DNA from 4 places in the Methylomonas sp. EFPC3 genome. Region 1 is predicted to be linked to each of the others. Evidence: riboswitches for the same ligand, from Rfam matches in the RefSeq annotation. Region 1 holds a riboswitch; each other region holds the start of a gene.
What was found. Region 1 has a riboswitch for cyclic di-GMP ahead of PL263_RS13740 (hypothetical protein). Riboswitches for the same ligand answer to the same signal wherever they lie in the genome.
Positions count from the first base shown of each region.

Region 2: linked by a shared signal. The riboswitch ahead of PL263_RS10575 (hypothetical protein) and the one ahead of PL263_RS13740 (hypothetical protein) in region 1 are both predicted to bind cyclic di-GMP.
Region 3: linked by a shared signal. The riboswitch ahead of PL263_RS03495 (filamentous haemagglutinin family protein) and the one ahead of PL263_RS13740 (hypothetical protein) in region 1 are both predicted to bind cyclic di-GMP.
Region 4: linked by a shared signal. The riboswitch ahead of PL263_RS03480 (VPLPA-CTERM sorting domain-containing protein) and the one ahead of PL263_RS13740 (hypothetical protein) in region 1 are both predicted to bind cyclic di-GMP.

Region 1 is NZ_CP116398.1:3,067,386-3,069,583, reverse strand. Features, by position in the region: gene recB (exodeoxyribonuclease V subunit beta) at 1-130, shown strand, start outside; cyclic di-GMP riboswitch class I at 662-741, shown strand; gene PL263_RS13740 (hypothetical protein) at 816-1,646, shown strand; gene PL263_RS13735 (hypothetical protein) at 1,728-2,198, shown strand, end outside.
Region 2 is NZ_CP116398.1:2,352,409-2,354,606, forward strand. Features, by position in the region: gene PL263_RS10570 (VPLPA-CTERM sorting domain-containing protein) at 1-144, opposite strand, end outside; gene PL263_RS10575 (hypothetical protein) at 137-1,231, opposite strand; cyclic di-GMP riboswitch class I at 1,331-1,407, opposite strand; gene PL263_RS10580 (ABC transporter permease) at 1,735-2,198, opposite strand, start outside.
Region 3 is NZ_CP116398.1:775,369-777,566, reverse strand. Features, by position in the region: gene PL263_RS03495 (filamentous haemagglutinin family protein) at 1-813, opposite strand, end outside; cyclic di-GMP riboswitch class I at 854-931, opposite strand; gene PL263_RS03490 (POTRA domain-containing protein) at 1,239-2,198, opposite strand, start outside.
Region 4 is NZ_CP116398.1:770,899-773,096, reverse strand. Features, by position in the region: gene PL263_RS03485 (hypothetical protein) at 1-314, opposite strand, end outside; gene PL263_RS03480 (VPLPA-CTERM sorting domain-containing protein) at 377-1,162, opposite strand; cyclic di-GMP riboswitch class I at 1,203-1,284, opposite strand; gene PL263_RS03475 (hypothetical protein) at 1,728-2,198, shown strand, end outside.

The DNA of each region.
Region 1 (2,198 bases):
CCATTTCGGCGGCGTCAAGTACTTGTTCGTGCGCGGCATGGAGCCCGAGCGGCCGGCAAGCGGTGTGTTCGCCGACCGCCCGGAGCAAGGTCTGCTTGGCGATCTGGCCGATGTGTTCTTCCGTACCTAGCGGATTTTCAGCGCTGCTACGATTTAAAAATCCGATTTTGCCTATTCTCGTGGTAGCTTGGCGGCGTCGATCCGGCCAGGGACAATCTAAATATGTTAAATCACCCAGGCCGGTATCGGGATTTGCCGATATCCAGCCAAAGAGCCAGCCAATACAATAAGTTACCATTTGCCGCTTAGGGGGTGTTTGGGTTAAATCCCCTAACTTCCGTCGTCCGTTTCATCGCTTGGGCTTGTCGTCATCAGACCAAGCTCTAGCGGACATCCATTCTCTCAATCGCGACTCGAATCTCCCGTCCACCCTGTCCGGCCCCGCCGTTCCTGATATTTCAGCCGCTCGGCTTCCCGCTCCAGCCTGCTGAATCGGCATCTGGTTTTATTTGTTAGGACTGGCACGGTATCTGCTGAACTCCTGTTGTAGCGTTTGCCAGCGTTCTGGTGGCGGCTGTGGCCCGCCCGACCGGTGCGTTAGCAACCGCCGCTCACTAAGGGAATATGCCGTTCGGGGTCCAGCCGTCCGGTTTTCAAGGAGGGAGCACTTCGCCACATCCGCCGCAAGGTGGAGCCGGAAAGCCGCGGATCTCGCCAGCTCGAGACAGCCGGGCCGCCTCTCGTGCGAGAGTCATCGACGGCTTGAGTCGTTCAAGCCGCTTATAGCGTTTATATCTTTCATTTAGGAAAAAAGTATGCAAAAGATCGGATCGAAATCGCTGCGGCTACGCTGCGTCCTGGCTGCTGGCGCGCTGGCAATCGCTAACGTGGCAAGTGCGGGCACGCTGAACGGCGGGGTGTTCCAAATTTCCTATGACAATCCCGATGATTTGTTGTCGGGCTTGACCTTGGGCGACGGCGCGATCACTTCGTATTATGTCGCCAATTATTTCGACAAGTCGTTGGCGGACAATATGAATGTGTCGCAAATGCTTGGCGTGGCAAACGATACCTACCCGGCGCCTGCGACGCTGTCGTTCGACATCAACCCGTCCAGTTTGGCCGGTACCGGCATTCCGTTCGGTAGCGGCGGCCGCAACAACAAAGCGACCACGTTAACGTGGGGAAGCAGTCAGGACGCGTTGACCAACTCGTCGACCTTTACCGCCAGCGGCGTTGCCGGGCTAAACGGTGTGGTAATGACTCGCGGCAGTTTCACCGGTACGCTGCTATCCGGCGATTACCAATTCGGCTACGTCGCCGCTCGCAATAACGGCGTCAACAGCGGTTGGGCTCTGACCAACAACGTCAGCTTCTCGTCCACCACCTACGATACCCGCAACATCAGCGTCACCACCGACGGCGACAAACTGCTGTTTACCGGCGAACTGTGGTATTCCGCCAGCACCAGCGCCTTCCTGTTCGGCGGCGACGGCGTCAGCCAAGCCGGCCGTGCCGGTACCTTCAGCCTGATTTCTCCGGCTCCGGCCGCGGTTCCGGTGCCGGCAGCGGTCTGGTTGTTCGGTAGCGGTTTGTTCGGCGTGATGGCCTCCACTCGCCGTAAACGCACAGCCATTCCGGCCTAAGCCGGCTTTCGCACCCGGGCATACCCGGGTGCTTCGGCTTGGTTGGCACCGCTTTTCAAGATTATTTCCCTCAGCATGACTATGAGTATTCATTTAGCTAGATTTTCGGCGCTCCGCTTCGGCTGGGGTATGTTGCTGGCCACGGCGTTGTTATCCCCGGCGGAGGCCGCCACGGTATCCGGCGGCTCGTTGGTCGTGAACTTGGATCGCGACGCGTTGGCCGCCGCCGTGGATATCGACGAAACGCCTGCCCGGTCGATGTACCTGGAAGAGTTTTTCGACGCGCAAGCCTCGCGCAGCCGGAGCTATAGCCAAATTTTGGAAGACCACCTGGTACCCGGCGTGGCGGAGATTCCCGCAACCGGATTGACGTTTGCCGTTAACGGCAGCTCGGTCACCAACTTAACCAACCGGCGGAGCAAGCCGACGACCATCGATTTCGATCCGGCCGATTTCGAGGCCACGGTGACGGGTGCTATCGGCTTGGCCGGGGTGTTCCGGTTTCGGGTCGATACCGGCTCGGACTTCAATCGCATTTTATCCGGCGATTAC
Region 2 (2,198 bases), 710 kb from region 1:
ACCGATTGCGGAGATTTCGTTCGCCGCATAGTTCGTGAGATCGACCGGCGTGTTGGAGTCGCGCAACTGGGCAAATGTTTTCGAAGCCGCCGAAGCGTCGAAATACTCTTCTACATAAATCGACGGCGCCGGCGTGTTATCCAAGTCGATTCCGGCAGCGAACGCGTTCCGGTCCAGGTTGAGAATCAACGAACCGCCGGCCACGGTGGCGGCGTGCGCGGATGTCGCGAGCAGCGATGCGGCGATCGCGACAACGTTTAAAGATTTCATTTTGTTTCCTTGTTTTAGAGGTGATTCCAATACCGGCCCTAACTGAAAATCCCAGGCGGCCGCGCCATTGCTGGCGGAAGCGTTCAACGCTCGGCGCTAGATCCGACGCCGGGTTTGAACCGGTGTAACTGGCGGCTGGGATAAATTGGCTCGGCACCGCCGATATTGCCGGGCAGATCGACGACGGTGCCGGCTGGCGGCTTAGGCGGACAATCTGATTTTTTCCGCGCGCTGAACCCAATAGCCCCAATAATCCGCTGCCGAATAGCCAAACGGCCGCCGGTACCGGTACTGCCGATGGCGTCAGGCTGAAAGTGCCCAGCTTGACCGACTGGCTACCATTCAACAGCAAGTTCCAGGAAAAGGATTGAGCCGTGAAATACACGTCGCCGCTCAGCGATAACTCGCCGTTGGCGTTAACCGATTCCGAGGCATTGACCAAACGGAACAGTGCCGGTTGGCCAAAGCCGTTGCTGTAGGTGAAGATGTCCCATTGACCGGCGGTTTTTTTCAAAAAGAAATCGGCGGGATTCAGATAGGTGCCACCAGCCGCCGGCTCCATCCGGAAAGCGCCGCTCAAGCCGATTTGCCCGGCCGCGGTGTTGCCGGCGTCCATCGTCGTGGCTTGTTGCTTGCGAGCGGCCCCGTAGTTGATGGTCGAGGTATTGCTATTGACCGCCAACGACACGCTAAAGGTTCCGGTCTGGCTCAGCGCGACGCCTCCGGTTGTATCCAGAGTGATCGGCGTGGCGTTATGGTTTTTATCCCAAAAATTAGCGATATACCAACCTTCGGCACCCGGTATAGCCGAAGTAAAGGCGGAATTGTCGATTGTTAAATTCGCCACGCCGCTAACAAGAGCCGCGTTGGCATCGGTTGTTGTCAACAGTCCGCCGAATAGACCGATTGCCAGAACGCCGGCCGAGGCCAATTTGTGGCTATGTTTTTTAAATAGATACATGGTTTTTCCTTGTAGATTTATCGATGGTTAAGTTATGCGGCGGGTTCCAAGTTTGTAAATCGACGCGGCCGACGCCGTGTCTATCGGCAAACCTTGCCCGCCGGTAACCCGGCCGTCTTGTTCCAAGACCCGTGGCTTTCCGGCTCCGCCTCGCGGCGGGTGTGGCGTTGCGCCGCAATCCTTGCGGCATCGCTGCTTCCGCGAACGATTACTGCCTGAGCTTCCAGCAATTCCTTCCAATAACTCGAGCTCCCGACGGTCTCCTCACAAAACGCAGGCGGAGTTGCGGCGTAGCGACGCTGCAACGGAAAGGCCGCGAAGGCAGATTAAAGTCGGGTTTTCGAGTCAATTAGCGACGAGCAAACACTAGGCCAAATCTGATTCGCCTTGAATAACAAGGCTTGGCACGGCGAATCCGGCGCCGGCCCTCGAAAACTAAGTTATCTCACGCAATCGCCGCGTGAAATCCCGCGTCGCCGCCGGAACTGACGCGAATCCGGGTGCTACTCTTCCACCCATCTGAAGCGCAGCGCAGCGCTGGTCAGAAACAGCAGTGTCATTGCCGACAGCGTCAATAACGCCGGCGCAATATCGCTTAATCCGGCACCGTCTATCATCACGGCGCGCGCGGCTTGCAGCATGTGGGTCAGCGGAAAAATCAGCGTCAGGTTCTGCAACAGCGTCGGCGCGCCTTCCAATGAAAACCAGACCCCGGACAGCAAAATCATCGGCAAGGTCAGCAGGTTCAGGATACCCAAGGCCAATTCTTCGCTGCTGGTCCTGCTCGCCATCAACAAGCCGAGGCTGATCAGGGTTACCGAACCGAGTACCGCAATCAGCGCCAACAGCGCAAAAGCACCCTGGACTAAAAAATCGAACAAGGCGTGCATCGCCACAAATTGCAGCACAATCGCCAGCATCAACATCGCCAACCGGCTGGCGACTTGCGCCGACAGGAATTCGAAGG
Region 3 (2,198 bases), 2.2 Mb from region 1:
GGCGACAATATCGCCAAAATTGGAAACCTTACCGCCGGTATCCACTTCCACTATCAAACCGGCAAACGGACTGTTTTTGTCGGCTGGTTGTAGATAAACCTTGTCCTGGCTCGCAGCGAGAATCACCTGACCCTGCTCTTCGGACGTTAGAGTGCCTCTATTCTCGATTTTGGGAGCGGCAATAATGATACGCCCGGCTTTATCCGTATGAATTTTGGCGCCCGCCTCAATGAGTATTTGTACCGTCTTAGGGTCTAAGGCGTCGCCGGGTTGCATCGGTTCGATAGCAAGCGCTGCTCCACCGTCTTCATCGTAAACTTTCGCTATACCTCGATTGAAAATCTGATCGGTAATGTTCAAGGTACTCGCCATGAAGCTATTGGCATTAACGACCGCTTCCTTACCGAACACGAAACCGTTTTTGTTGTACAGGTAAATCTGGCCGTTGGCGATGATCTGGCCGAAGATTCGGCTGGGGTCTTGCTGATTGATCCGATTCAAAGCGATCGATTGGCTATTCGGCTGCACGAACTGGACGGTCTTTCCCGCATCGACGTTAAACTTGTCCCAGTTCAAAATCGCTTTGTCGGTCGTTTGATCGATGCGCAGGGTATTGCCGATAATCTGGTTGGTCGCGGCGCCGCTGGTGACCCAAGTTGCCGCCGGAACCGGCAGGCCGGTGTCCGCCCAAGCCGCACTGGCACTGCCCACCAGCATGCCGCCGGTCAGCGCCAGACGGACGCAAGCCACCAAAGGATTGAGTCGGAACGGTTCGCAGGATGTCTGCCGTGGAAATGCCGCGGATTTGGCCATGTCTAGGTTGCCTCGATCAATTAAGGTACACCAGCGCTCTGGCGGCAACCCGGCTGTCTTAGCATAAAGACCCGTAGCTTTCCGTCCCCGCTTCGCAACGGGTTTGGCTTTAGAATGAAATTTAACTACTTCAATTTATTTTCAATAAATTCGCGTCGTCATGGGTAAGTCGATCAAAAAGTTATTCGGCACCGCGCAATTTAATTACCAGATAGACCCAATTATCAAACGACCCCTAATTGCGCATATTCGACAAAATTTATTAAAAACCAACAAACCTCAGTTTAATATTTAAACCTGAATTAATAATTGTACCAAGGTATTAAATAAAATTATGTCAATATTATGACAACAACGAATTTGAAAACCAAAACCCAATTAAATAAATATTACAAATACATTAAAAAATACTGCTTCGTATTATTTTAAAACTCGGTCGCAATATTAAAATGCACGCGCGGATCGCCGCTTTGCACCGGCGCCAGGGTCGTGAACGGAATGCCGATATCCAGCGCGCCGCTGAGTTTGCGCCACATTTGAAACCGCACACCGAAGCCGCCGCCGCTGAGGAAATTGCTGCGGACGTTGCCCGGCAAGGCGTTCTTGATCCAGCCGCGGCCGACGTCCAGGAAACCCAGCAGCTTGAATTTGTTCAGAAACTCCCAGTCGCTCGGCCCCAGATGCGGCGAGCGCAGTTCCACCGAACCGAACACGGCATCGTCGGCCAGCGCCTGGGTCTCGAAATAACCGCGCACGCTTTCGTCGCCGCCCAACGAGAATTGCTCGTTACTGATCAGCGGCGTATCGGCCACTTGCGCCGCGACGTGGCTGTAAACTTCCATGCCCAGCGGCAGGTCGTGCTGGAATTTCAAATCGCCGGTCAAAAACAGGTAGTTGGCTTTGGCCAGATAGCGCTTGTTCTCGAATTCCTTCTGGTTATTGCCCAAACCGCGGAAGGAGAAATGCGCGCCTATGTCGAAACTGGTAAACGATTCGGCGCCGCGCAGGCTACCGCTGTATTGCGCTAGAAACGGTGCGTAGCTGATCGGCGTCTTGATCGAATCAGCGCTGAGCAGATTCACGTCTTCCTGAAAGTCCTTGTAATCCATGCCCAAGGTCGCGGTATGAAAGTAATCCGCCAAGGGTTTCAAGGGCTTGACCAGGCGGGCACCGTAGATGTTACCGATACCGATCACCGACAAGGCGCCGGCGTTGGCGATTTGCGCGTTGGAAGACGAACTGACCGCATACAAGGCCAGCCGACTGTCGCTGTCGAACAGCGGCATGGCATAGGTACCGGCCCAAACGTCGACTTCCTGATTGTTTTCCGGCGAGACTTGGTACATCAGCGACGCACTATGCATCTCCTGCCACAGATTGTCGTA
Region 4 (2,198 bases), 2.1 Mb from region 1:
GCTTTACCAGTCGGCAACGAGGTGTTTGCCGGTGCTCTTTCACACAGATACGCATATTGCTCAGTCGCTGCAGGATCTTGAAATTTCCAGATCGGCTTGGTCGTATCGCAGATTTGCTCGCTATCAGCGATAGTTGCGTCTGTGAACAGCTTTTCCAGGAATTTTTCCGCCGCAGAAGCACCAGACAAATGCACAGTGTAGGTGGTGGCAGAGTTAATCACCGGGACGCCAGTCGGACCGAATGTCCAAGCAGCTTGCGCACCTGCCGAAGACAGCGTTGCGGCAATAGCCACGCCTAATACTAACTTTTTCATAAAATTGTCTCTCATTGAACGTAATAAAGGTAATCGGGGCGGAAAACGCCCCGATTCGAGTCTTATGCAGCGTATTTACGGCGAGTAGAACGCAAAACGCCCATCAAACCGGCGCCAAACATCCAAACCGCAGCAGGCAGAGGTACTGGAGCAGCGTAAGTCAATTTCCCTGCAGCCAAATTCATATGCCAGCTTTGCAAGGTTTGGCTGTTGCCGTTTTGTTGGTTGTAGAACCAGAATGCGCCTTCTGAACCATTGATATCCGCATCAGCTGCTGATACTTGGCCAAAAATAGTAGCGAACGGCAGGTTTTGGTTATGTTGACCGGTACCGGCTGTATCCGAATCGACTACGATAGAGCTAAGGTTGGTCGACGCTTGGTTAGCGTTGGCAACGCCAGCGTTGTCGGCTAATGCGCCAGTGTTGATTTGACTAACATGACCTCTGATCACAGTTGCAACACTGCTAGCTGCGTTCAAAGTGGCAAATTTCGCAATAGATTTTTCGCCGGTAACAAACATCTTTGCAGCGTTAGTGGTCATTACACCCCAAGAAGTATTGGCGGCATCCATATTGGCAGCGAAAGTGCTCCATTTTGCATTTGGAGAACCAGCAGTCAGAGCGTTCAAATCAAAAGACAATGAATAAGCAGCATTATCCTTGTTGTTGAAGAAGTCGTTGTAAGTTACACCCAAATCCAGCGTAAACGTGGTTTTTTGAGTTTTGTCGTAAACAGACAAAAACGCTTCATTTGCACCGGTGTTTGACGACGCCCAAATCGCCGCATTCGCACCCGCTGAAGATGCCAAAAGAGCTGTAGCTAATAACGCTTTGTTCAGATTTTTCATTTTGTTTCCTTGATGATTTAAAAATTAAATAAATACACAAGGTGACAACCCGGCCATCTTGCCTGGCGGCAACATCCGTAGCTTTCCGTCCCCGCCTCGCGACGGGTTTGGCTTTTACACACTTCCTTAGTCTTACCAATGCACCGAGATGGCGCCGCTCTCCCCGCTACCATTTTTGTATCCACCGCCTACTCCCTAACCTCTTCCCTCGCCGCTCCGTCTGCGTGCCGTCCCTGCTCCCTGTCCAATCCCTAACTGTGCGAACCATCGCGCATTCCGGCGCAGTTCCAGTTGCGGCAAATTATTTCAGTTGAAATCGAGGTTTTTCGTTACGCGTCGGTTACAGTTTGATGAAACGTAATACATTTGTATTACACGGCCGCGCGAATCTGGGATTCAGGCCATGGCTATGCTGTTGTATTGGTTGCTAAATCTTCCTAATCGCTCAGACTCGGCGTAGCGAGCGCAAAAAGACAAGCAAGGCTTGCCGGTCTGGTTACGCGGCTGCTACAGTGGCTGAACCACTTGGCCCCGCGCCGGCAGACTCAAACCAGAACCTTCCCGCATGACAGAAATCGACCTTTTGCACCAGGCCTTTGCCGGCGCACAGCCGCCGATCGGCGACTTAGCCGGCCTAACCTCGGCGTTGAACCGTTGGTATCTGCAGCACCCGGATTGCAATTTTCTGCATCCCTGCCAAATCGGCGGCCGCCCGGCCCTGGTCTGCCAAGCCGACCTGAGCCGGAACGAGCCGGCGGCCTTCGCCGAATTGCAAGCCATCGCCGAACGCTATGCGCTGTACCTGAAGGAAGATGCCCGCCGCCGCGAGCAAACCTGGGCCGACGCCAACCGCCGCCGCGGCATCGGCCTGGTATTGAGTTTTTGTATCGGCCTCAGCGCGGTCTCGCGTAGCGTCGGCGCCGATGAACTCTTGCCGGTCAACGTGGTGGCCGGCCAGCATTTGCCAAGTCCGCTCGGCGCTAGCGCCAACACCGGCGATGGTGTGATTCGTTTGCGCCACCGGCATCCGCCGTCA